Regions from separate parts of the Rhizobium sp. LjRoot254 genome, predicted to be linked through region 1. Evidence: predicted binding sites of a transcription regulator. Region 1 holds the regulator's gene; each other region holds the start of a gene.

Region 1 (6,131 bases):
CCGCCCATGCGGATAGTTCCGCCACGACGACCGGCGTCGTCGCGGGTGCCGCTACAGGCGCAGTCGTTGCCGGCCCTGTGGGTGCTGTCGTTGGTGGCGCCGTGGGCCTGACCACCGGCGCGATTATCGATGACGCCGGAAGGCCGAGACAGGAAACCGTGATCATCAAGAAGCGCCAGCCCAATGTCGTCATCCAGCAAGAACCTTCGACGGTTATCGTCGATGAGTGATTCCGGATGGATGATCGAGTGCTTGAAGTGCCGCCAAATGAACTGATCCCATAAAGTTGGATGGCCACAGACTGGAAAGAATCACGGGCTGGGTTCTGTATTGCACAGGGCTCAGCCCTTTGAGTTTCAGTTTGATGCGGTCGGTGTGGGATCAGGCTGGATTCTCGCTCGGGATGCCCTTCGGTGGAGTTGCTTTCTGGTAGCGGCTGGCGATCTTTCGCCCGAGGCTGATGCCGGGCTGCTCTATGAAGCGGTAGCAAAGATAGGCGACCCCATAGGTAATCGGCACGGTGAGGGCCAGTGATGCGAAGAAACGCGGGATCGGCGCCGTTTCAGGGAATTGGATCGCCAGCCAGCCACACACCGGCAGCATGACGATCAGGTGCAATAGGTAAACGCCGTAGGAGACGTCACCGATAAAGCGCGCGGGCGCGTTCGACAGGAACCGGTCCAGCACCTCTGTCGGCCATTTGAGGAGCGCCGGCAGGCGGTCCTTGTAGAGAAGCGCGACAAAGCCGAGTACGATGGCAATCTTGATAGCGCGATGCAGCGCCGAACGGCCGCCGCCGAGTGGTACGAAGATAACGGCCACCGCGCCCACAACAAGCAGCCACTTCCATTTACCGTCGGCGCGCAGCGTCATGGCGATCAGCATGCCGGCGGCGAAGAGGTGGAACTTCATGGCCAGGATCGAATAGGCGCCGATGACGAAGCCGTTGCGGTCGAGCCAGGCGCCCACGACCGCCATGACGCCCACGAGGAGCGCCATGCCGGCGATGCGGCCGAGCTTCAGCGCAAGGATCATCAGGAACGGAAAGATCGCATAATATTGCATTTCGAGCCCGATCGACCAATCGGGCAGGGGGGTCTGGAAATTGTGCGTCCAGGTCATGCCGAACAGAAAGCTGACATGCAGCAGGATGTTGGTCAGCGATTGATCGAGATAGCGGCTGGCATAACGGGCCTGCTCTTCGACACCGCCGGACAGGACCGTGGCGGCATCGAGCCTGCTCTGCCAGAGTTCCGGCCCGAAATAGAGCGCGAGCGCCAGGCAGACATAATAGAGTGGGGCTATGCGAAAAAACCTGCGAATCCAGAAGATCTTCCAGGTATCAGGCTCCATCCACGGTTCTCGCACCTCGCGAGCCTGATAGTGGTAGGTCATCAGGAAGCCGGAGATGATGATGAAGAGCTCGACCGCCATGTCGGGCTGGGCGATGATCTCGATCTTGTAGCCGGTCATGAACATGGCATGGCCGACCAGCACCCACAGCGAGGCATATCCGCGGAGGCCGTCGAGAAATGCCAGTTGATGCCGGCTGTCCGCCATTCATTGCGCTCCAGTCGCCGCCGTCGGATCGATCAGGCCTTGTTTTCCAGGAACCACTTGTAGACGGCGGCGATGCCGTCCTTGAGTTCGATCGATGGCTGCCAGCCCATGCCGCGCAGCTTGTCGGCGCTCATCAGCTTGCGGGGCGTGCCATCCGGCTTGGTCAGGTCGTGGGCGATCTCGCCCTGGAATCCGACGGCGTCGCAAACCAGTTTGGTGAGTTCCAGGATCGTAATGTCGTCGCCGGAGCCGATATTGACGTGGCCGGCGGCCGAATAATTCTTCATCAGATGAACGCAGGCGTCGGCGCAATCATCCACGTGCAGGAACTCGCGCCGCGGCGTGCCGGTTCCCCATATGGTGATGTCAGGCGCGCCGGCGAGCTTCGCTTCATGCGCCTTGCGGATCAGCGCCGGCATGACATGGCTGGAATTCAAATCGAAATTGTCGCCGGGGCCGTAGAGGTTGGTCGGCATGCCGGAGATGAAATCGGCGCCATGCTGCTTGCGATAGGCATCCGCAAGCTTGATGCCGGCGATCTTGGCGATCGCATACCATTCGTTGGTCGGCTCCAGCGGGCCCGTCAGCATCGCATCCTCGGTGATCGGCTGGGCTGCGAATTTCGGGTAGATGCAGGACGAGCCGAGGAACATTAGCTTCTCGACACCAACCTTGAACGCGCCGTTGATGATGTTCGCCTCGATCATCAGGTTGTCGTAGAGGAAGTCGGCCGGATAGGTGTCGTTGGCGAGGATGCCTCCGACTTTCGCCGCTGCGAGAAAGACGGCGTCAGGCTTGGCTTTTTCGATCCAGGCCATGGTCGCGGCCTGGTCGCGCAGGTCGGCCTCCTGGCGTGACGCGACCAGCACCTCACAACCTTCGCTATCGAGCCGGCGCATGATCGCCGAACCGACCATGCCGCGATGACCGGCGACCCAGACCCGCTTTCCGGAGAGGGAATACATGGCCTCAGGCTTCCTTCATCACGGTCGCGGTCTGCATGACCTTGAGGTCTTCGTTGACCATTTCGCGGCAAAGATCGCGGACGGAGGTATCGTGCTTCCAGCCGAGCTTCTGATGCGCCTTGGACGGATCGCCGATCAGGAGTTCGACCTCGGTGGGACGGAAATAGCGCGGGTCGATCTCGACCACTGTATTGCCTGACAGCATGTCGTAGCCCTTTTCGTCGACGCCGGTGCCGCGCCATTCGAGATTGATGCCGACATCCTCGAAGGCCCAGGTAATGAACTGGCGCACTTCCGTCGTCTCACCGGTGGCGAGCACGTAGTCGTCGGGCTCATCCTGCTGCAGCATCATCCACATGCCGCGGACATATTCGCGGGCATGGCCCCAGTCGCGCTTGGCATCGATGTTGCCGACATAAAGCTTGTCCTGCTTGCCGAGCCGGATGGCAGCGGCAGCACGCGTAATCTTGCGCGTGACGAAGGTCTCGCCGCGCAGCGGGCTCTCGTGATTGAACAGGATGCCGTTGGAGGCGTGCAGGCCATAGGCTTCGCGGTAATTGACCACGATCCAGTAGGAATAGAGTTTCGCCGCCGCATAAGGCGAGCGCGGATAGAAGGGTGTCGTCTCGCGCTGCGGCACTTCCTGCACCAGGCCGTAAAGCTCAGACGTGGAGGCCTGGTAGAAGCGGGTCTTCTTCTCCATCTTCAGGATGCGGATGGCCTCAAGCAGGCGCAACGTGCCGATGCCGTCGGCATTGGCGGTATATTCAGGCGTCTCGAAGGACACGCGCACATGGCTCTGGGCGGCGAGATTGTAGATCTCGTCCGGCTGGGCCTCCTGCACGATGCGGATCAGGTTGGTCGAATCCGTCATGTCGCCGTAATGCAGGATGAACCGCTGATCCTTCTCGTGCGGATCCTGGTAGATGTTCTCGATGCGGCTGGTGTTGAACGACGACGAGCGGCGCTTGATGCCGTGGACGATGTAACCCTTGCTCAGAAGCAGCTCGGCGAGATAGGCGCCATCCTGGCCCGTAATGCCGGTAACAAGGGCTACTTTTCTCTTGTCGTTGCTCAAATGGATTCTCCTGTCGAATGCAATCTCTGGGCCATTGCCTGCCTCCGCGCTAGAGGCGGAATGGGGCGGCAAAATGTCGGAAGGCCGGAACACAGCACAGCAATTGCCCGATCACCCCGGAGGGGACGGACAAAAGCAGAAATTTCCGGAAATTCTGACCCTTCGCTTCTTCTTATCGAAGGACGCGCAAGACTGCAATCATCCCGCCTTCAACTGGTAAATATGGCTCTGCCCAGCGGAAAACGCAGGGGTCGGGGAAGAAGTTCCCGGTCCCGGCCAAGATGCTCAATGATAACGGCGGATGAGGCCCACCAACTTACCCTGGACCTTCACGCGGTCAGGTCCGAAAATCCGCGTCTCGTAAGCGGGATTTGCCGCCTCGAGCGCGATCGAGGCACCCTTCCGGCGGAAGCGCTTGAGGGTTGCTTCCTCGTCGTCGACCAGTGCCACCACGATATCGCCGGGACTTGCGGTCGAACCGGTGCGGATCACGACGGTGTCGCCGTCGAGGATGCCGGCCTCGATCATCGAGTCGCCCTTGACCTCCAGCGCATAGTGATCGCCGCTGCCGATCATGCCGGAAGGCACTGCGATCTCATGCGTGTTGTTCTGGATTGCCGAGATCGGTACACCGGCCGCGATACGGCCCATGACGGGAATGGCCACGGAATCGAGCACATCGTCGTTGGCGGGCCGAGGCTGTGCTTGCGGCTTGCCGAGCGAACCCTCGATGACACTGGGCGAGAAACCCCTGGCGGCCGGCTTGACGCTCGGCGAATAGGCCTCCGGCAGCTTGATCACCTCGAGCGCACGGGCCCGGTTCGGCAGGCGGCGGATGAAGCCGCGCTCCTCGAGAGCCGTGATCAGCCGGTGGATGCCCGACTTGGAGGCGAGGTCGAGCGCATCCTTCATCTCGTCGAAGGAAGGTGGAATGCCCGATTCCTTCATCCGCTCGTGAATGAAGAGAAGCAATTCCTGCTGTTTTCTGGTTAGCATGTTCAAACCCCGGCAGAATCGTGAAACAAATCTGGAACAAACACTATATGTTCCATTTATGTTCTGCAAGAGTTTAATTTTTGCTTATATCAGCATGTGATCATGCGATTTTTCGGCGCTGGGACCCAAAAAAGGCAATCTGGTATGAACTGTGGCGCATCGCGCGCGGAAATCTTCAGGATTTTTTCTGCATTGCCGCCCGCAATGTATCGTTGATGCGCTCCTGCCAGCCAGGACCTGCTTCCTGGAAATACGCCAGAACGTCGCTGTCGATCTTGAGCGAAACCAGTTCCCTCGTGTTGGGCAGCGCCGGCCGCTCGACGGCAGGCGCTGCGGCCACCTTTTTCGCCGGCTTGAACAATGCTTCAGCGGCATCCATGGCGCTGACGGGTCTGCGGGGTGGGTTCGCCATGGTGGCACCTTCTGTCTATTGATTGCTGGATGCCGACGATCATTTCCGATTAATTGTCTCACGTCCACCGCATACTGATCATGTGATCTTCGGCGGATGCTTCCAAACTCATACCTTCGCCGGATCGGCCAGCACCGGATCGGCACGCAAACGCTCCGAGGCGAAGTCCACGAACGCGCGGAGACGGCCCGATGCGGACCTGCCTTCGGCATGCACGATATGGATGGGCACGGGTTCCTGTTCGAACTCGGCAAGCACGGTCCTGAGGCGGCCAGCCCTGACATGAGCAGCGACCTGATAGGACTGGAAGCGCGACAGACCCCAGCCGGCGATCACCGCATCGATGACGGCGTCATTGGTGTTGCAGGTGAGGCGGGTCGAGATCGGAACGCGAATCTTCGTTGCTCTGCCGAATTGCCATTCGGCGCCGCCGAAAATGCCGTCGCGGCCGATCAGCCGGTGGGATGTCAGGTCCTGCGGAATTTTGGGTTCGCCGTGCCGGTCGAAATAGTCGGGCGATCCGCACACGACCTGCCGGATGAAGCCGACGCGTCGTGCGGTCAGGCCGGAGGAGGGCAGGTGGGCGATGCGGATGGCAACGTCGATTCCCTCATCTACGAGATTGGTGACACGGTCGAGCAGAAGGAACCGCACCTGCACGGCCGGATTGAGATCGAGGAAATCCAGCAGGATTGGCAGGACGTAGAGCCTGCCGAAAAGCACCGGCGCGGTGACGGTAATCGCGCCCGCCGGATTGCCGAAACTGCCCGCGGCATTGGCCTCGGCCTCGGCGATTTCAGCGAGGATGCGCCGGCAATCGGCAACATAGCCTTCGCCGGCTGCAGTCAGCTTCACCGAGCGGGTGGTGCGGATTAGCAGGCGTGTGCCGATCTCGGCTTCGAGAGACGCAACCGCGCGGGTCACCGCCGGTGCGCTCAGATGCATCGCCTTGGCGGCGGCGGCGAAACCACCGGAATCGACCACTTCAGTGAAAATGCGCATTCCCTGCAAGCGGTCCATATTTTGCCTAGTTATTTCGTCTGACGTAACAGTGTAGTTCCATATTCACCGATTATCAATTCCAAGGGGAACAATCATATTGAGCCTTCCCAATTATCGG
Region 2 (6,131 bases), 440 kb from region 1:
ACGCTTTTTCATCCTATCCTCGTTCGTTAGATCGGGTAGTAGCAAATGCTTACAACTTTGCGCACAACCTGCATACGCTTCCTTGTATTTGAAAATGTGGAAACCGGGTATCGTCGCCCGCGCCTCAACACTTTCTTAACCACTCAGCAGTTGCCCAATTGACTCATAAACAAAAATGGAACAAATAAGAAACATAAACGAGCGGGTCTCGCTCAGTTTCGACCTCGGCGCGCTCTATGCCGGCACGCCCTCGCTCAGCTACAATTCCCGCGCCACCGAACTCGGCTTCACCCGCGACCAGATTCGCGACCAGGCGGAGCGTGCGAGAAACCGGATCGCGCCGTTCAAGGTGCTGCCCGTGGTGCAGGTGGGGCTGAAGGTGGCATTCTGACCGGTTTCATGCTGCAACCTGCTCGGAAACGGCTTTGCCGGGTGGTACGACTTCGCCTATTTCCATACCGATGCTGCTGATGATGCGCGAGACCGGCCATTCTTTCCATTCCGTGGCCTTGTAGCGCGACAGCGCCACTTTGAATAAATCCGACGCCCGATCCTTGCTGCCCTGGCGGAAATGGATCAGCGCGCGGTAGGCGTTGACGATGCAGTCGTTGACATCCTGCCCGTTCTCGGCATCCGCAAGCATCGCCAACGCTTCGTCATGTCGGCCAAGCTCGGCGAGTACCGAGCCTCGAGAGCCGCGAAGCGTCGCGGATGTGGGGTTGAGTTCGAGCGCGCGCTTCGACCAGCGATCCATTTCGTTGCGATAGCGAGAGAAATCGCGGCAGAGCAGGTCGGTAATGAGGGCGTCCAGCACCATCATTTCCTCCGCAGGATGGGTGTCGCCACTAGACAGCGCTTGGTCCAGGCCGAGAATTGTTGCGTCACTGAGGATGCCATCAGATTGTGATCTGGAGGCGAGATGAAAGGCCAGGCGGTCCGACTGCGCGGTCAACGTAGGCGGAATTGAGCCTGATGACGCATACGGCATGATCGTTGCGAGATATCCGGCCCTATATGCCGCCCCATAAGGTTCCTTGCTCGTCAACAGGCGCAGGAATGACAAGCCGTCACTTGCCATCCGCCGACCGTAGATCTGCACTTCTCTTGGCCAAAGACAGAGAAAGATAATCACAAGCTGACTCAGAAGAGCGGGGACTAAGATGGCATTTGTAAGCTCCGACGGTTCGATCCGATCCGAGATGACGATAAATGCAATCAGGAACAGGATGCTCGCGGCGGGACCACCTGCGGTAAAAATGATCATCTGGTAGCGCCGTCCCGTAATGGGGGGAAATGCACGCACGATGCCCGCGAGCGGCAGCAGATTGATCTCGATGTTTATGCCGGACAGGCGAAAGCGAAAAATGCGCGGACCGGAGCCGACCTTTATCTCGAATATGCGCAATCCGGCCAGATCGCCCGCAACGGCATGCCCGTATTCATGCACAAACAAGACCAGCCAGGATGTGAGCACATACGAGATCAGCACAATGAGGAGGGTCAATGCAGGCTCGCAAAGTTAACGGTTCGGGTTACTGATCAACACAGTTGCAGGTAACTCCTGCCATATCAAAGGGTCTACGTTCAAGGTGTATCCAGTCGTGCAGGTGGGGGTTGAAGGTGGCATTCTGAGGGAGGCGCCGAACACCGGCGCGCCTCTGACCCCGTTGAGACCAGAGACGCAGCTTTTCGACAGTTAAACCCGCTTTTCGTCTGTCTACCCGGCGGTCAGAATATTTCCGCCACCGGCTGGCCAAGCGCCATCGCACCCGTGTATCGCGCCTGGGGACCCTGCTGAAGCGGGTGAAAGCGCGCGCCTTGCACGTCGCGGAAGCGCCGCTCCAGCCCGTTAGCCCGATAGAAACCGGCCCCGCCGGCGAGTTCCATCGCCAGCTCCGTCGCCTCGATCGCATGTCGGGCGACCAGAGAGCGGCCGATCATCACTTCGTTGACGCTCTCGGCCGAGGGCGCATTGCGGGCGACGATATCGAGCATCCAGCGGTGCGCGAGTTGTGCGGCGCGGAGCGAGGTATCCATCCGGCCGGCGAGGCTTGTCGCGTGATCGCTGGCGGGCTTCTTCTTGGCAAGATCGATGGCAATGTCACGGGCGTTTTCGGCGATACCGAGATAGACCGCATAGATCAGCGGAAAGGCGACGGTCGCGATCACCTGGAACAGCGGATGCCATTCGCCCGCCTTTCGCGACAGCGCCACGTTGGCATCGGGAATGAAGAGGTTTTCGAACACAACGTCGTTGGACCCCGTGCCGCGCATGCCGAGCGTCCGCCAGGTGTTTTCGATTCTCACCTCGGGCGATTTCATCGGTGCGCCGAAATGGATAACGGACCGCGTGCCGTCCGCTGCCTCATGAACGGCGCCGGTCATCAGGATCGCGCCAGCTTCGGCGCCTGATGTGAACACCTTGCGGGCGTTGACACGGTAGCCGCCCTCGACCTTTTCCGCCTTGCCCGAGCCGCCGATCCAGTCCGAACCGCCGCTGGAGAGCAGGATCAGACGTTCGGCGGCGACGCGCTTGAGAAGCGGCTCGACGGCGGCGACCTTCTGGTGCCTCCAGCGCCATGCCGGGATGGCCACCTGATGCGTGTGCATCGAGAAGGCGAGCGCGGTGGAACCGCAGGCATGTGCGAGGATGCGCAGCATGTCGGCGAGTTCTGCGACCTCCGCCCCACGACCGCCGAGTTCGACGGGCACGGCCGCCTCGATCAGGCCCGACTCCTTGAGCATGGCGTAGTTCTCGGTGACGAAGCAATCGCTCTCGTCTGTCGTCGCGGCGCGATCCGCGATTGCGGGTGCCAGCGATGCCGCGATCTCGGCGACGCTTCTCCCAGGGGTGTCTGTCATATGAGGGGTGAGTGCAAATTCGGCTGCGGCTTGCATGTCGATATCCTTCAATTATGAAACTATGCCATCAATCTTGCGCGCACTTCCGGTCGGCTACCAGTTCAGGAACTGTACTGCCCCCCACGAGACGGTTGCCCGACGCCGTTGCGGACAGTGGCGTCACTCGCTTGGCTCTGGTGGAAATCTCGACTATCATGGGTTTTTCGACGGCCCTGAAAGGTCTCCAATGCAAGAGCGCGGTGGGTATGGGCAGTTCTGCCCGGTTTCGATGGCCTCGGAGATTCTATGTTCGCGCTGGACGACGCTTGTGGTGCGCGAATTGCTATGCGGCTCGACGCGTTTCAACGAACTTCGTCGTGGCGTCCCCAAAATGTCCCCGGCACTGCTTTCCAAGCGCCTCAAGGAACTCGAACAGGCGGGCGTGGTCACGACGTTGCGCAAGCCGGGCGGCGCTGTGGAGTATGGGTTGACGAACGCTGGAGAAGAGCTTCGCCCGCTCATCCTCGGCCTTGGAAACTGGGCGCAGCGATGGATGGAATCCAGGCTGTCGCTGAAGAATCTCGATCCTTCGCTGCTGATGTGGGACATGCGCCGCAACCTCGCTGCCGGACATCTGCCGCCCCGCCGCTGCACGATTCAGTTTCTGTATCCCGAACTCATTGCTTCGCAGAAGAGTTGGTGGCTGGTGGTCGAGAACGGAAGTGCCGATCTCTGCAATTTTGACCCCGGATACGATCTCGACCTGCTGGTCCGTGGATCGCTGCGGTCAATGACCGCCATCTGGATGGGTCTCACCACCATCCGGCGTGAGACCGATGCAGGCGAACTCGACATAGAGGGCGACCCCGCGATCGCCCGGAGCATGCCGGACTGGCTTGGCCTGAGCGGTTTCGCCACCGTGCAGCGAATGGTGCAGTAACCCAATTCAAGGTCAGCCAGGCGTTTGCCAGGCTAAAGTTCTCCGACCCCTGTGAATAGCGGGTGGTCCCTCGTCGCTCTCAACACTTTTTTAACCACCCAGCATTTGCCCAATTGACTCGCGAACAAAAATGGAACAAATAAGAAACATAAACGAACAGGAGGCGTAAATGACCGATTTTCTTCGAGACATGGCAGCGTTCACCTCAATCGTCATGTTTGTGACCAGCTGCGCTGTGTTGATGATCACTTTCTAGTGGGTAAGGACAGGGTCCCTTAAACAGGACTCGCGCCACGGGCACCGTGCCGATACTATTCCGGCATCGCGAAACGGTGGCATGGCATGGCAGGTGATTCTCATTCAGGGACGGAACAGGCGCTCAGTGAGAGCCCGCAATTCGTCCATCTGAGGGTCCACTCCGCCTACTCGCTTCTCGAGGGCGCGCTGCCGGTCAAGAAGATCATCGCCAAGGCGCTCGACGACAATCAGCCCGCCATCGGGCTGACCGATACGAACAATCTCTTCGCCGCACTCGAATTTTCCAAGACCGCCTCGGGCGACGGGCTGCAGCCGCTGATCGGCTGCCAGCTCTCGATCGACATGGAAGACGAGTTCGGCGACGACAGGAACGGCCGCCAGCAGCAACTGCGCAAGCTGCCGGCAATCGTGATGATCGCCGCCACGGCCGAGGGCTATCACACGCTGTCCGGTCTCGTCAGCCGCGCCTATATGCAGGGCGAGGGGCCGGGCACTATCCATATCAAGCGATCCTGGCTCGGCGATTCCGTTCCCGGCGTGATCGCGCTGACCGGTGCGCGTGGCGGCCCGGTGGATGTTGCGATCGCCGAGGGACAGAAGGAAGTCGCCGAAGCCCGGCTGCAAACCCTCGCGTCACTCTTCGGTGACCGGCTCTATGTCGAGCTGCAACGGCATGGAAATTACGACCGTGGGCATGAAGCCGCGATGCTCAATCTCGCCTACCGTTTCGAACTGCCAATCGTCGCGACCAACGAGCCGTTCTTCCCGACGCTGGATTATTTCGAGGCCCATGATGCGCTGATGGCCGTGGCCCACAATGCCATGGTCTCCGACGACAACCGTTTCCGCCTGACGCCCGACCACTATTTCAAGTCGCGCGCCGAGATGGCGAAACTCTTCGCCGACCTGCCGGAGGCGATCGACAACACGGTCGAGATCGCGCGCCGCTGTTCCTTCATCCTCAAGACCGTGGCGCCGATCCTGCCGCGCTTCACCAGTGAGGCCGCCGCCGAAGGCACCGATCCGGAATCCGAGGAATTGAAGCGCCAGTCCTGGGAAGGGCTGGACATGCGGCTCAAGACCATCGGTCTGGCACCCGGCTATACCGAGGAGGATTATCGCGAGCGTCTGGAATTCGAGCTCGGTGTCATCGAGGGCATGAAGTTCCCCGGCTACTTCCTGATCGTCGCCGACTTCATCAAATGGGCCAAGGCGCACGATATCCCGGTCGGGCCGGGCCGTGGCTCGGGCGCTGGGTCGCTGGTCGCCTATGCGCTGACCGTCACCGACATCGATCCCTTACGCTTCTCGCTGCTCTTCGAACGCTTCCTCAATCCCGAACGCGTCTCGATGCCCGACTTCGACATCGACTTCTGCCAGGATCGGCGCGAAGAGGTGATCCGCTATGTCCAGGCCAAATACGGCCGCGAACAGGTGGCGCAGATCATCACCTTCGGTTCGCTGCAGGCCCGCGCGGCACTGCGCGACGTCGGCCGCGTGCTCGAAATGCCCTATGGCCAGGTCGACCGGATCTGCAAGCTGGTGCCGAACAACCCGGCCAACCCGACGCCGCTCTCCAAGGCGATCGAGGAGGAGCCGCGCCTGAAGGAAGAGGCCGAGCGCGAGCCGGTCATCGCCCGCCTGCTCGATATCGCCCAGAAGATCGAGGGCCTCTATCGCCATGCCTCGACGCATGCCGCCGGCATCGTCATCGGCGACCGGCCGCTTGCCGAGCTCGTGCCACTCTACCGCGATCCGCGCTCGGACATGCCCGTCACCCAGTTCAACATGAAATGGGTGGAGCAGGCGGGTCTGGTAAAGTTCGACTTCCTCGGCCTCAAGACGCTGACGGTGCTCAAGACCGCCGTCGACCTGATCGCCCGAAAGGGCATCCACATAGACCTCGCGTTGCTGCCGCTCGACGACCCCAAGAGCTACGAGATGATGTCGCGCGGCGAGACGGTCGGCATCTTCCAGATTGAAAGTGCCGGCATGCGCAAGGCGCTGCTCGGCATGAAGCCCGACTGCATCGAGGATATCATCGCGCTGGTGGCGCTTTACCGTCCGGGCCCGATGGAGAACATCCCGGTCT
Region 3 (6,131 bases), 520 kb from region 1:
CTGCCCGCGATGCTGGAGCGCGTGCAGGCCGAGCGCCGTCAGCGCCGCGGCATCGCTGTGCCCCAAAATGCCGAACACCCCGCATTCTTCATGAAGGGTGTCACCATCGATATCGTCATTGACCTTGCGAGAGGCGGTGTCGTTCATCGGATTTACGGCCTTTGGCTCGTGGGAAACTAGGGTCAGGACCCGTCGAGCGACCCATTTTCCGAGGCGGATCCGGAGGCTCGAATGAACCGGAAATATGGGCCTCGTTGCCCGCATTTTCAATCACTCGATCTGGCCGAATTCAGCCTCGGTCCGTGGACCGGAAGACATCGTGTCTGCTGAAGTGCAACGCCGGCCGAATGGTCCGATGTCGTCACCTTCATCCATACGGCCCGGCGTCTTCAGACCGCTCCGTATGGAAACCTCAGTCCTCCCTGCCCCAACAGAATTTTTACTGCTGCGGCGTCGTCTGCTCCTCGGCCGGTGCCGTATCCGTCGGCTGCTCGGCGGGTGCCGTATCGGTCGATGTATCGGCAGGCGGCGTGGCCGTATTATCCTTGCCGTTGGCGTCGTTCATCTTCTCTTCGATCTTCTTGCGGAGAAGGGCGGCGACGTCTTCCGGCAGCGCATTCTTCAGCTTCTCCCCGAGATCGTCGAGAAAGGGCTTGGACTTTGAGCCGGCTATCCAGGCCTGATGCTTCTCCGGCGGCACCCATTCATTGTAGAACTGTACCGCAACGACGACGATGAGGATACCGCGCGCGGCACCAAAAATGAAGCCCAGCGTGCGATCGAGCGCCCCGATGCGGCTGTCGATGATCATATCGGCGATGCGCATGGTGATGAAGGAGATGACGATCAGCGCGATCAGGAAGATCGCGGCGGCCGAAGCGATGATGGCGAACTTCTCGTCGGCGATGAAATTCTTCGCGTAAGGCAGGCCGTAAGGGTAAAGCTTGTAGGCGGCATAGGCCGAGCCGAACCAGCTGACGACGGAGAGAACTTCGCGGGAAAAGCCGCGCACCATGGCGAGAACGGCGGAAAACAGTGCAATAGCAAGAACAATACCATCAAAAGCAGTAATGGGCATCTATCTCTCCACAAAACGGTGGGACATATCCTACCGTTAACAAACTCTTACCACGCGCGCCCATATAGCATCCGGCACCGCTAACGCGAAAGCCTAATCCATGTCGTTTGCCGCACGGCCCACTTGTTTCGAGCCGGCGATCCGTGCGACCAGGTCGGTCAGGCTTTCGATCTGCGTCCAGCGGCCCGAAAGCCCCTTTGGCAGTTCCGCCGAACCGGTCGGCAGGACCGCGGTCTGAAAGCCCAATTTCTCGGCTTCTTTAAGGCGGAGCCCCGTATGACCCACCGGGCGCACCGCGCCAGACAGGCTGATTTCGCCGAAATAGACGCAATCATGCGGAAGAGCAAGAGAGGCGAGTGAAGAAACGAGCGCCGCCGCAATCGCAATATCGGCGGCGGGTTCGGAGATGCGGTAGCCGCCCGCGACGTTGAGATAGACGTCGTGGCTGCCGAGCCGGACGCCGCAATGGGCCTCCAGCACCGCGAGGATCATGGCAAGCCTGCTCGAATCCCAGCCGACCACGGCACGTCGCGGCGTGCCGAGCGAGGTCGGCGCCACCAGTGCCTGCACCTCCACGAGCACCGGCCGCGTGCCCTCGACACCGGCGAAGACCGCCGCCCCGGGCGACTTGGCATTGCGCTCGCCAAGGAAAAGTGCCGAGGGATTGGTGACCTCGCGCAGGCCCTTGTCGGACATTTCGAACACGCCGATCTCGTCGGTCGGCCCGAAGCGGTTCTTGACCGTACGCATGATACGATGGTGATGCCCGCGATCGCCCTCGAAATAGAGCACGGCATCGACCATGTGCTCGACGACGCGAGGTCCGGCGATCTGGCCATCCTTGGTGACATGGCCGACCAGCACCATGGCCGCCCCGGTCTGTTTGGCGAAACGGATCATCGCCTGCACGCCGACGCGCACTTGGGTGACTGTTCCGGGAGCGGCTTCCGCCATGTCGCTCCAGAGCGTCTGGATGGAATCGATGATGACGAGGTCCGGCCGCTTGCCCTCGGCGAGCGTGGCGAGGATGTCCTCGACATTGGTCTCCGCAGCGATCAGCACGCCCGCATCGGCTGCACTCAGGCGCTGGGCACGCAGGCGCACCTGAGCAATCGCCTCCTCGCCCGAGACATAGATGACGCGATGGCCCTTACGCGACAATGCCGCCGCCGCCTGCATCAGGAGCGTAGACTTGCCGATACCAGGATCGCCGCCGACCAGCAGCGCTGATCCCCGCACGAAACCGCCGCCCGTCGCCCGGTCGAATTCGGAAATGCCGCATTCGATGCGCGGCGCTTCCTCGATCTCGCCATCGAGCGTGGTCAGAACCACCGGCCTGCCCTTCTTCGGCGCCCGCACCGGCCCACCGCCGATACCCGAGGTCGGGTCCTCCTCGATGATCGTATTCCAGGCGCCGCAGCCATCGCACTTGCCCGCCCAGCGGGAATGAACGGTGCCGCAGTTCTGGCAGATGAATTGGGTGCGGGTTTTGGCCATGCGGCTAGCAATCCTCGTCACGCCGCAGGAAGCGCGGCGGGCAGGACTCACGGCATAAACGAAAGAGAACAAACAGGCAACCCCGCGCGGCCAGACGCTGCTCGCTACACCTCCCAGGATCTCTCCGCCAATGAGGGGGCTTGATCGAAGACCAGGAAATCGCGGTGATCGAGGTTAAGGTTCTTGCCGATGGTCGCGAAATGCACGGCGTCACCGCCGCCCTTGCCGTCGGCATCGTGTAGCAGCCATCCGCTGTCGCGATCGTAGATGATGCGGTCGTCGGCATCCAGAGCCTTGCCGCTCGCACCGGCCGCGAAGTTCGCCCTGCCGAGAGAGCCGAGACCCATCGCTTGGAAGGCTATATTGCCCAGTTCGATCGTGTCGTCCCGCACATTGAAGTCGAGGATACGATCGACGTTCGGCGCTCCGTCCAGCGGACTGTCGAAGATGAAACTGTCGGCACCGGCGCCACCGCGCAAAGTGTCATTGCCCAGCCCGCCAGCGCCGAGGAGCAATTGATCCGCACCTCCCCGTCCCTCAACGAAACCTTCCACCAGCCCCTCCCGGCTGTCGAGGATGTCGTTTCCTGCACCAAGACCGATGTTGCCGCTCATGATGCCAGTGTTGATTATCCTGTCTTGGCTTGCGCCATCGCTCCAAAATGAATCACCTTCGAAGCCACCGACGATTTCGCCGCTGTTGCGCAAGACGAAGTCCTCGTCGCCCGTGCGCCGGACTGCCGTCCACTCGGCGCGGATACTCCCAGAATTGACGAGTACAGATTCGTCGGTCTCGGAATCGCCGCCCATGCTGATCCCGAAGTTGGAGCCCCAGACTTCGCCTCTGATGGTGATGCGTGCAAGCGTGCCCTGCAGATCGATGGCGTAATTCTGGCCGAGGCTCGCGACGCATCCGTCCCTGCCAACCAAAACGGAATTGCCGGGATTGCCCGCCGGATCGTCACCTAGGCGGATCGCCGAATGCAGTGCGCTGACCGTGCCCTGTACATTGATCGCCGAAAAGCCGCCTGTGCTGAGGATGGCATAATTGTCGGAAGAGCTGACCAAAAGCCCGCGAGCGATGAAAACGTCCTCACCTCCGGCCAGTTCCCTGCGAATGCCCGTCCCTGTCTCGTTCGCCGTCGGCATATAGGCCATGTGTGTGCTCGCTCATCATATCGGTTGCGGAAGGGTCGCGACCCTATCCGCCACCGGACGAACAAGCTTGGACTCAAGCGGCCTGGCGGCCCTCACTCCGCCGCCGGCGCACGTCTGTCGATCACGCCGAGATCGTCTTCCTCGCGCACCTTCTTGAGCTTCTCCTCGGCCTCGCTCGCCTCGCGTTGGCGGCTCCACATCTGGGCGTAGAGGCCGTTATGTTCGAGAAGGTCTGCGTGCTTGCCGCGTTCGGCGATGCCGCCGTCCTTCAGCACGATGATTTCGTCGGCATTGACCACGGTCGAGAGCCGGTGGGCGATGACCAGCGTCGTGCGGTTCTTGGAAACGACATCGAGCGCCGACTGGATTTCCTGTTCAGTATGGGTATCGAGCGCCGAGGTCGCCTCGTCGAGGATCAAGATTGGCGGTGATTTCAGAATGGTGCGGGCGATCGCCACGCGCTGCTTCTCGCCGCCCGAGAGTTTCAGGCCACGCTCGCCGACCATCGACTTGTAGCCCTCGGGAAGGCTGTCGATGAATTTGCCGATCTGGGCGATTTCGGCCGCCTGCTCGACCTCGGCCTCCGTGGCGGATGGCCGGCCGTAGCGAATGTTATAGGCGATCGTGTCGTTGAACAGCACCGTATCCTGCGGCACCATGCCGATGGCCGATCGCAACGACTTCTGCGTCACGCCGCGCACATCCTGACCGTCGATGGTGATCGAGCCCTTCTGCACGTCGTAGAAGCGGTAGAGAAGCCGCGAAATCGTGGATTTGCCTGCGCCCGACGGCCCGACGACGGCGACCGTATGCCCCGCCGGCACGTCGAAGGAGATGCCCTTGAGGATCTGCCGCGCGGGATCATAGGAAAAATGCACGTCCCTGAACGAGATCGCGCCTTTGGCGACGACCAATTCCTTAGCATCCGGTGCGTCCTCGATCTCGGCATCGACTTCGAGAAGATCGAACATCTGCTCGATATCGGTAAGGCCCTGGCGGATTTCGCGATAGACGAAGCCGATGAAGTTGAGCGGCACGGAAAGTTGCAGCAGCATGGCGTTGATGAAGACGAAGTCGCCGATCGTCTGGGTGCCATTCTGCACGGCGAGCGCCGACATGACCAGCATGACGAGCGTGCCGATGCCGAAGATGACGCCCTGGCCGAAGTTCAGCCAGCCGAGCGAGGTCCAGACCTGGGTCGCGGATTTCTCATAGCGCGCCATCGACTGGTCGAAGCGGCGGGCTTCCATGTCCTCATTGCCGAAATATTTGACAGTCTCGAAGTTGAGCAACGAGTCGATCGCCTTGGTATTGGCGTCGGTGTCGGAATCGTTCATGTCGCGGCGGATGTTGATCCGCCAGTCGCTGGCCCGGATGGTGAACCAGATGTAGATCCACACCGTGAAGGCCGTGACGCCGAGATAGGAAAAGCCGTAGCCCCACCAGAAGATCGCCGCCGTCAGCACGAATTCGATCAGGGTCGGGAAGGTGTTGAGGATCGTGAAGCGGACGATCGTCTCGATGCCCTTGGTGCCGCGCTCGATGACGCGCGACAGGCCACCGGTGCGGCGCTCGAGATGGAAGCGCAGCGACAGCCTGTGCAGATGGACGAAGGTCTTGAAGGCGAGCTGGCGCACCGCATATTGGCCGACGCTGGCAAACATTGCGTCGCGCAGCTGGTTGAGGCCCCATTGCACCAGCCGCGCCACATTATAGGCGATCACCAGCATCAGTGCGCCGAGCATGAAGGTGGGCAGCAGGCCCACTGCGTCCATCCTGCCGTTCAGCGCATCCGTCGACCATTTGAAGAAATAGGGAACGCTAAGCAGGATGATCTTGGACAGGAGAAGATAGAACGTGGCCCAGACCACTCGCATCTTCAGGTCCATTCTGTCCGCCGGCCACATATAGGGCCAGAGATTATAGATGGTTTGAAGCGTCTTGCCCGATTCCGCGGAGACGGTTTTGTCGTCGGATGCCATGGGGGTTCACCGGAAGTCGATCAAAATGAGGCGCGGCGATCCGCCCCGGACCGCCGCGATAGTCCCTGTCAGATAGGTTTCCGGCCACGCATCCGCAACCGAGAAGCCGAAATTAATTGCCGGGTCACTTTTTGTGCAGGCGCTCCTTGTGGAGCTCCTCGGCATTATCCAGCCACTTGCCCGGCATGGAGAAGACCTGGCCCGGCATGATCCGGTCCGGATCGGTGATCTGCGCCTGGTTGGCGACATAGATCGTGGTGTAGCGGACACCCTTGCCGTAGACGCGGCGTGAAATCTGCCAGAGCGTGTCGCCGCGGCGGATGATCACCGAAGACGCATCGCTCTGCGTGAGAGGCGCCTGTTCGATGACCTTCGGCTGGTCGCCGGTCGCGACTTCCTGCGTGGCGTCCGGCGCAG
Region 4 (6,131 bases), 330 kb from region 1:
CGTCGAAACCGAGGCGTTCTGCACCACGATATCGTTGGCGATCTCCTCGACTTCCTTCAGTTCCTCCGCCGACATCGGCTTGGGATGCGAGACGTCGAAACGTAGCCGCTCCGGTGCAACGAGCGAACCCTTCTGCGCGACATGGGTGCCCAGCACCTCGCGCAGCGCCTCATGGATGAGATGGGTGGCGGAGTGATTGGAGCGAATCCGGCTGCGGCGAGCGTGATCGACCTCGAGCGTCACCGGATCGCCGGCCTTCAGCGTGCGTTCGGTGATCTCGGCCGAATGCACAAAGAGGCCTTCGCCCTTCTTCTGGGTGTCGGTGACGATCGCGCGGCCGCCTTCGAAAACGATGACGCCGGTGTCGCCCATCTGGCCGCCGGACTCGCCGTAGAACGGCGTCTGATTGACGACGACCTGAACCTTGTCGCCGGCATTGGCTTCGGTGATCTGCTTGCCGCCAACGACCAGCGCCTGCACGACGCCTTCGGCGCGCTCCGTCTCGTAGCCGAGGAATTCGGTCGCACCGTGGACGTCCTTCAGCTCGTACCAGACGGTCTCCGTTGCGGCGTCACCGGAACCCGACCAATTGGCGCGTGCCTCGGCTTTCTGCCGCTGCATGGCCTTGGAGAAGCCCTCGGTATCGACGCCGATGCCCTTCTGGCGCAGCGCGTCCTGCGTGAGGTCGAGCGGGAAGCCATACGTGTCGTAGAGCTTGAACGCCGTATCGCCGTCAAGCTCGGCGCCTTCACCCAAGCCCCCAACGGCCTCGTTGAGCAGGCCGAGGCCGCGCTCCAGCGTTCTGCGAAAACGGGTTTCCTCGAGCTTCAAGGTCTCGGTGATCAGGGCCTCGGCGCGGATCAGCTCGGGATAGGCCGCGCCCATCTGCAACACCAGCGCCGGCACGAGCCGGTACATCAAGGGATCGCGGGCGCCGAGCAACTGGGCGTGGCGCATGGCGCGACGCATGATGCGGCGGAGCACATAGCCGCGACCTTCATTGTTCGGCAGAACGCCATCGGCGATCAGGAAGGCGGTCGAGCGGAGATGGTCGGCGATGACGCGGTGGCTCGCGCGGCGATCACCCTGGTCATCGACGCCGGTCGCTTCCATCGAGGCAGCGATCAGCGCACCGAACAGGTCGGTATCGTAATTGTCGTGCTTGCCTTGCAGCAGCGCCGAGACGCGCTCGAGGCCCATGCCGGTATCGATCGACGGACGCGGGAGGTCGATCCGCTCTTCCCTAGTCAGCTGCTCATACTGCATGAAGACGAGGTTCCAAATCTCGATGAAACGATCACCATCTTCATCGGCGGAACCCGGAGGACCGCCCCAGATATGCTCGCCGTGATCGTAGAAGATTTCCGAGCAGGGACCGCAGGGGCCGGTATCGCCCATGGCCCAGAAATTGTCCGATGTCGGGATGCGGATGATGCGACGGTCCGACAGGCCGGCGATCTTCTGCCAGAGCCCGAATGCCTCGTCATCGGTATGGTAGACGGTGACCAGCAGGCGGTTGCGGTCGATACCGTATTCCTTGGTGATCAGGTTCCAGGCGAGTTCGATCGCGCGTTCCTTGAAATAGTCACCGAAGGAGAAATTGCCGAGCATTTCGAAGAAGGTGTGGTGGCGCGCGGTGTAGCCGACATTGTCGAGGTCGTTATGCTTGCCGCCGGCGCGGACGCATTTCTGCGCGGTCGCAGCGGTCTTGTAGGGGCGCTGTTCCAGGCCGGTGAAGACGTTCTTGAACTGCACCATGCCGGCATTGGTGAACATCAGGGTCGGGTCGTTGCGCGGAACGAGCGGCGAAGAAGGAACGACCTCGTGCCCGTTCTTCTTGAAGTAATCCAGGAATGCCGACCGGATTTCGTTCACGCCACTCATAATATGCCTTTCAAACCTTCTAGACGCCGCAACCGGCGCCATTTTGGACACCGGCTTTTATCGCCCGTGCTTGACCATGTCCAGAAAAACAAAACCCGGCGCGCCGGTTTCGGCGGCGGCCGGGTTGGGTTCATTCGATGCGCTGGCACGCACCGGTTTCAACGTCGCTGATCAGGCGTCAGGCGAGTCCACATCGGCCTCTGGCGAGCCGTTCTCCAGGAAGCGGTCGGCGATCAGGCCGGCATTCTGGCGGAGCGCCAGTTCGATCTCGTTGGCGAGATCCGGATTTTCCTTGAGGAAGGTCTTGGCATTCTCACGGCCCTGACCGAGGCGCTGGCTGTTATAGGAGAACCAGGCGCCGGATTTCTCGACAATGCCGGCCTTGACGCCGAGATCGACAAGTTCGCCATTCTTGGAGACGCCCTCGCCATACATGATGTCGAATTCGACCTGCTTGAAGGGAGGTGCAAGCTTGTTCTTGACGACCTTGACGCGGGTCTGGTTGCCGATGACTTCCTCGCGCTCCTTGACCGAGCCGATGCGGCGGATGTCGAGGCGGACGGAGGCATAGAATTTCAGCGCGTTGCCGCCGGTGGTGGTTTCCGGCGAACCGTACATGACGCCGATCTTCATGCGGATCTGGTTGATGAAGATCACCATCGTGTTGGAACGCGAGATCGATGCGGTGAGCTTGCGCAGCGCCTGGCTCATGAGGCGGGCCTGCAGGCCCGGCAGGCTGTCGCCCATCTCGCCTTCGATTTCGGCGCGTGGCGTCAGTGCCGCGACCGAGTCGACGACCAGCACGTCGATCGCGCCTGATCGAACCAGCGTATCGGTGATTTCGAGTGCCTGTTCGCCGGTATCGGGCTGCGAGATCAGCAGGTTTTCGAGATCGACACCCAGCTTGCGGGCATAGACGGGATCGAGCGCATGTTCGGCATCGACGAAGGCGCAGATACCGCCCTTCTTCTGGGCCTCGGCGATGGTCTGCAGGGCAAGCGTGGTCTTGCCCGAGCTTTCAGGACCGTAGATCTCGACGATGCGGCCCTTCGGCAGGCCCCCGACGCCGAGCGCGATATCGAGGCTGAGCGAACCGGTGGAGATGGTTTCGATCTCGATGATGTTCTCGTTCGAGCCGAGGCGCATGATCGATCCCTTGCCGAACGACCGTTCGATCTGGGAGAGCGCCGCGTCCAGTGCCTTGCTTTTGTCCACCGATTTGTTGTCCTCTACCAGTCGCAGCGAATTCTGAGCCATTTGGTCCACCTTTAAGTTATCGGAGCCGACGAAGCAATGTGTCGATGAAGGTTGTGTACCCTATTTGTTCTCTTATTGCAAGTGGGTCTTAAATTATTGAACTTATGGGTCAATCCGATGCGTGTTCTATTTTTGTTTTCGCAATCCCTGCAAGGGTTTATCAACAGGCGCACTTGCTTCTTTTTGCCCCGGGGCGATATGGATGATTCGAGTGGCAGACGGAATTTTTGGCATGACTGACATCCTCGTTCTGGGCGGCGCCCATATCGACCGGCGCGGACGGATTTCCGGCGCGACCGCACCGGGCGCATCCAACCCCGGCATGTGGAAGGAAGAGGCCGGCGGCGGCGCCTTCAACTGCGCGCGCAGCCTCTCCCGCCTCGGCCACCGCGTGACGCTGATCTCGGCGCGCGGCGGCGATTCCGAGGGCGACGCGGTCGCGGCGGCGGCGGAAAGCGCCGGCATCATCGACCGGCCCTTCACCTTTCTCGATCGCCGGACGCCGACCTATACGGCGATCATGGAGCGCGACGGCAATCTGGTCATCGCGCTCGCCGACATGGATCTCTACCGGTTTTTCAGCCCCAAGCGGCTGGCCGCGCGGCAGGTCCGCGACCAGTTCGACGACGCTGCATTCATCCTCACGGATGCCAACCTCCCCGCCGAGACGCTCGCGGCGCTGACCGAGGCTGCGGACGAACGGAACCTGTCGGTCGCGGCGATCGGCATTTCGCCGGCCAAAGTCGTGCGGTTCCAGGATCTGCTCGACCGGCTCGACTATCTCTTCATGAACGAGGCCGAGGCGCGCGCGCTGACGGGAGAGACGCCCAATGACCACCGCGCATGGCCGGCGATCATGCGGGCCACAGGTCTCAAAGGCGGTGCGATCACACGCGGCGGCCGGGAAATCGTCGCCTGGGACGAGGCCTCGCAGGCGTCATTGCTACCGCCACCGCTCGAGGTGATCGGCGATGTGACCGGCGCGGGTGACGGCTTTGCCGCGGGCTTCCTGCATGCGCGGCTGGAAGGTGGTACACTCGGCGACGGCATCGTGCATGGCGCTGCCTCGGCGCGGCTTGCGCTTGCCAGCGAAATGGCCACCGCCGAGGATCTCACGCGCGATCTGCTGATGAGCACCCTTCCCCTTGTGCCATCAGCCGAAATCGTGTTGTAAGCCGCCAACAACGTTTCAGGACCTAAAACCGATGACCGACGCGCACGCCCTCCCCGTTTCCTATTCATCCGAAGTGGCCGCGGCCAAGGCCAACGGCGTGCCGGTCGTGGCGCTTGAATCGACCATCATCACCCACGGCATGCCCTATCCCGGCAATCTCGAAATGGCCCAGAGCGTCGAAGAGATCATTCGTTCGGAAGGCGCTGTCCCCGCGACCATCGCCGTCATCAACGGCAACCTGCATATCGGCCTCGAACCATCGGAACTCGAAGCGCTGGCCCGGACATCCGATGCGATGAAGCTGTCGCGCGCCGATCTCGCCTTCGCCATCTCCGAAGGCCGGACCGGCGCCACGACCGTCGCCGCAACGATGATTGCCGCCGCGCGCGCGGGCATTCATGTGTTTGCCACCGGCGGCATCGGCGGCGTCCACCGCAAGGCGGAAGAGAGTTTCGACATATCGGCCGATCTCGAGGAACTGTCGCGGACGCCGGTGATCGTCGTCTCAGCCGGCGCCAAGGCGATCCTCGACGTGCCGAAGACGCTGGAAGTGCTGGAAACCAAGGGCGTGCCCGTCGTCACCCTCGGCCAGGATGATTTTCCCGCTTTCTGGTCGCGCAGTTCAGGGTTCAAGAGCCCGCTCAGGCTCGACAGCGCCGAACGGATCGCGGCTTTCCAGCATATGCGTGAGTCCCTCGGCATCGCCGGCGGCATGCTGATCGGCAATCCGGTGCCGGAGAAGGATGAGATTCCGGCAGGCGAAATGGAAAACTACATCCGCCAGGCACTCACGAATGCCGGAGAAAAGGGTATCGCGGGCAAGGCGGTGACGCCTTTCCTGCTCTCCGACATCTATTACCTGACCGAGGGCCGGAGCCTGACGACCAACATCGCGCTGGTCGAGAACAATGCCAGGCTGGCGGCGAAGATCGCGGTGGCGCTAGCGGCGTGACGGACCTTCAATAAGTCTTCATCGCGATGTGCGGCATTCCGCCGTCGTCGAATACGTCCCCGAAGGCTATGAAGCCAAACTTCTCGTAGAGCGCGGTCTTATCGGTTTGTGCCGTGAGGTAGAAATTCGAGCCTTGCGGCTGCAGTGCCATCGCATAGGCGATCATGGCGCTCGCGACACCACGTCCGCGTGCGGATATCGCAACAACGACACGACCGATCTTGATGTGCTCTTCGTCGCGGATGATGCGCAGCGTACCGCAGATTTCGCCGTCGGCAATTGCGACGACATGGATCGCGGTGAGGTCGTCGGCGTCGAACTCCTCTTCCTCCGGCACCCTCTGCTCGACGATGAAGACAGCGCGACGCAACCTGAAAGCCTCATTGCAGAGCGTACTGAAAACCGGAACCGTCAGGACTGTCAAAGCGGATTCGGGCATGTCAGAACCTCGCAGTCAAACGGCCAGCGACAATCGCTTGGGCCTCAGCTATCCAGCATCTCCCGCACCGTCGTCGCCAGTTGCTTGAGCGAAAACGGCTTCGGCAGGAAGCCGAAATTCGAGCCCTCGGGCAGGTTGCGGGCGAAGGCGTCCTCGGCGAAGCCCGAGACGAAGATGAACTTCAGGTCCGGCCAGCGTTTGCGAATTTCGCCGAGCAGCGTCGGACCATCCATTTCCGGCATGACGACGTCGGAGACGACCACATCGACCTTGCCGTCGAGTTCTTCGAGGATGTCGAGTGCCTCGACGCCGGAGCCGGCCTCGTGGACGGTATAGCCGCGCGTTTCCAGCATGCGCTTGCCGCCGCGCCGCACCGCTTCTTCATCCTCGACGAGCAGAACGACGGCTGAATTGCCGGTGAGGTC

What was found. Region 1 encodes LexA, which represses DNA repair genes until DNA is damaged. Its sites were predicted from a motif close to TGTTCNNNNTGTGTTCNG; they were not measured.
Positions count from the first base shown of each region.
Region 2: the regulator LexA is predicted to act here: its motif matches at 3,902-3,919, upstream of dnaE (DNA polymerase III subunit alpha).
Region 3: the regulator LexA is predicted to act here: its motif matches at 2,640-2,657, upstream of radA (DNA repair protein RadA).
Region 4: the regulator LexA is predicted to act here: its motif matches at 3,264-3,281, upstream of recA (recombinase RecA).

Region 1 is NZ_CAXUSM020000001.1:2,221,423-2,227,553, reverse strand. Features, by position in the region: gene ACSQ26_RS10945 (hypothetical protein) at 1-230, shown strand, start outside; partial or broken gene ACSQ26_RS10940 (IS3 family transposase) at 214-372, opposite strand; gene ACSQ26_RS10935 (acyltransferase family protein) at 382-1,560, opposite strand; gene fcl (GDP-L-fucose synthase) at 1,593-2,525, opposite strand; gene gmd (GDP-mannose 4,6-dehydratase) at 2,530-3,603, opposite strand; gene lexA (transcriptional repressor LexA) at 3,889-4,599, opposite strand; gene ACSQ26_RS10915 (BrnA antitoxin family protein) at 4,775-5,011, opposite strand; gene ACSQ26_RS10910 (LysR family transcriptional regulator) at 5,120-6,031, opposite strand.
Region 2 is NZ_CAXUSM020000001.1:2,665,984-2,672,114, reverse strand. Features, by position in the region: gene ACSQ26_RS13130 (hypothetical protein) at 1-12, opposite strand, end outside; gene ACSQ26_RS13125 (hypothetical protein) at 176-391, shown strand; gene ACSQ26_RS13120 (site-2 protease family protein) at 398-1,504, opposite strand; gene ACSQ26_RS13115 (acyl-CoA dehydrogenase family protein) at 1,729-2,862, opposite strand; gene ACSQ26_RS13110 (winged helix-turn-helix transcriptional regulator) at 3,089-3,781, shown strand; gene dnaE (DNA polymerase III subunit alpha) at 4,124-6,131, shown strand, end outside.
Region 3 is NZ_CAXUSM020000001.1:2,738,534-2,744,664, forward strand. Features, by position in the region: gene purF (amidophosphoribosyltransferase) at 1-147, opposite strand, end outside; gene ACSQ26_RS13480 (CvpA family protein) at 440-1,078, opposite strand; gene radA (DNA repair protein RadA) at 1,172-2,575, opposite strand; gene ACSQ26_RS13490 (hypothetical protein) at 2,680-3,732, opposite strand; gene ACSQ26_RS13495 (ABCB family ABC transporter ATP-binding protein/permease) at 3,825-5,714, opposite strand; gene ACSQ26_RS13500 (LysM peptidoglycan-binding domain-containing protein) at 5,839-6,131, opposite strand, start outside.
Region 4 is NZ_CAXUSM020000001.1:2,546,567-2,552,697, forward strand. Features, by position in the region: gene alaS (alanine--tRNA ligase) at 1-1,884, opposite strand, end outside; gene recA (recombinase RecA) at 2,056-3,141, opposite strand; gene ACSQ26_RS12515 (carbohydrate kinase family protein) at 3,374-4,315, shown strand; gene ACSQ26_RS12520 (pseudouridine-5'-phosphate glycosidase) at 4,347-5,267, shown strand; gene ACSQ26_RS12525 (GNAT family N-acetyltransferase) at 5,275-5,706, opposite strand; gene cckA (cell cycle histidine kinase CckA) at 5,751-6,131, opposite strand, start outside.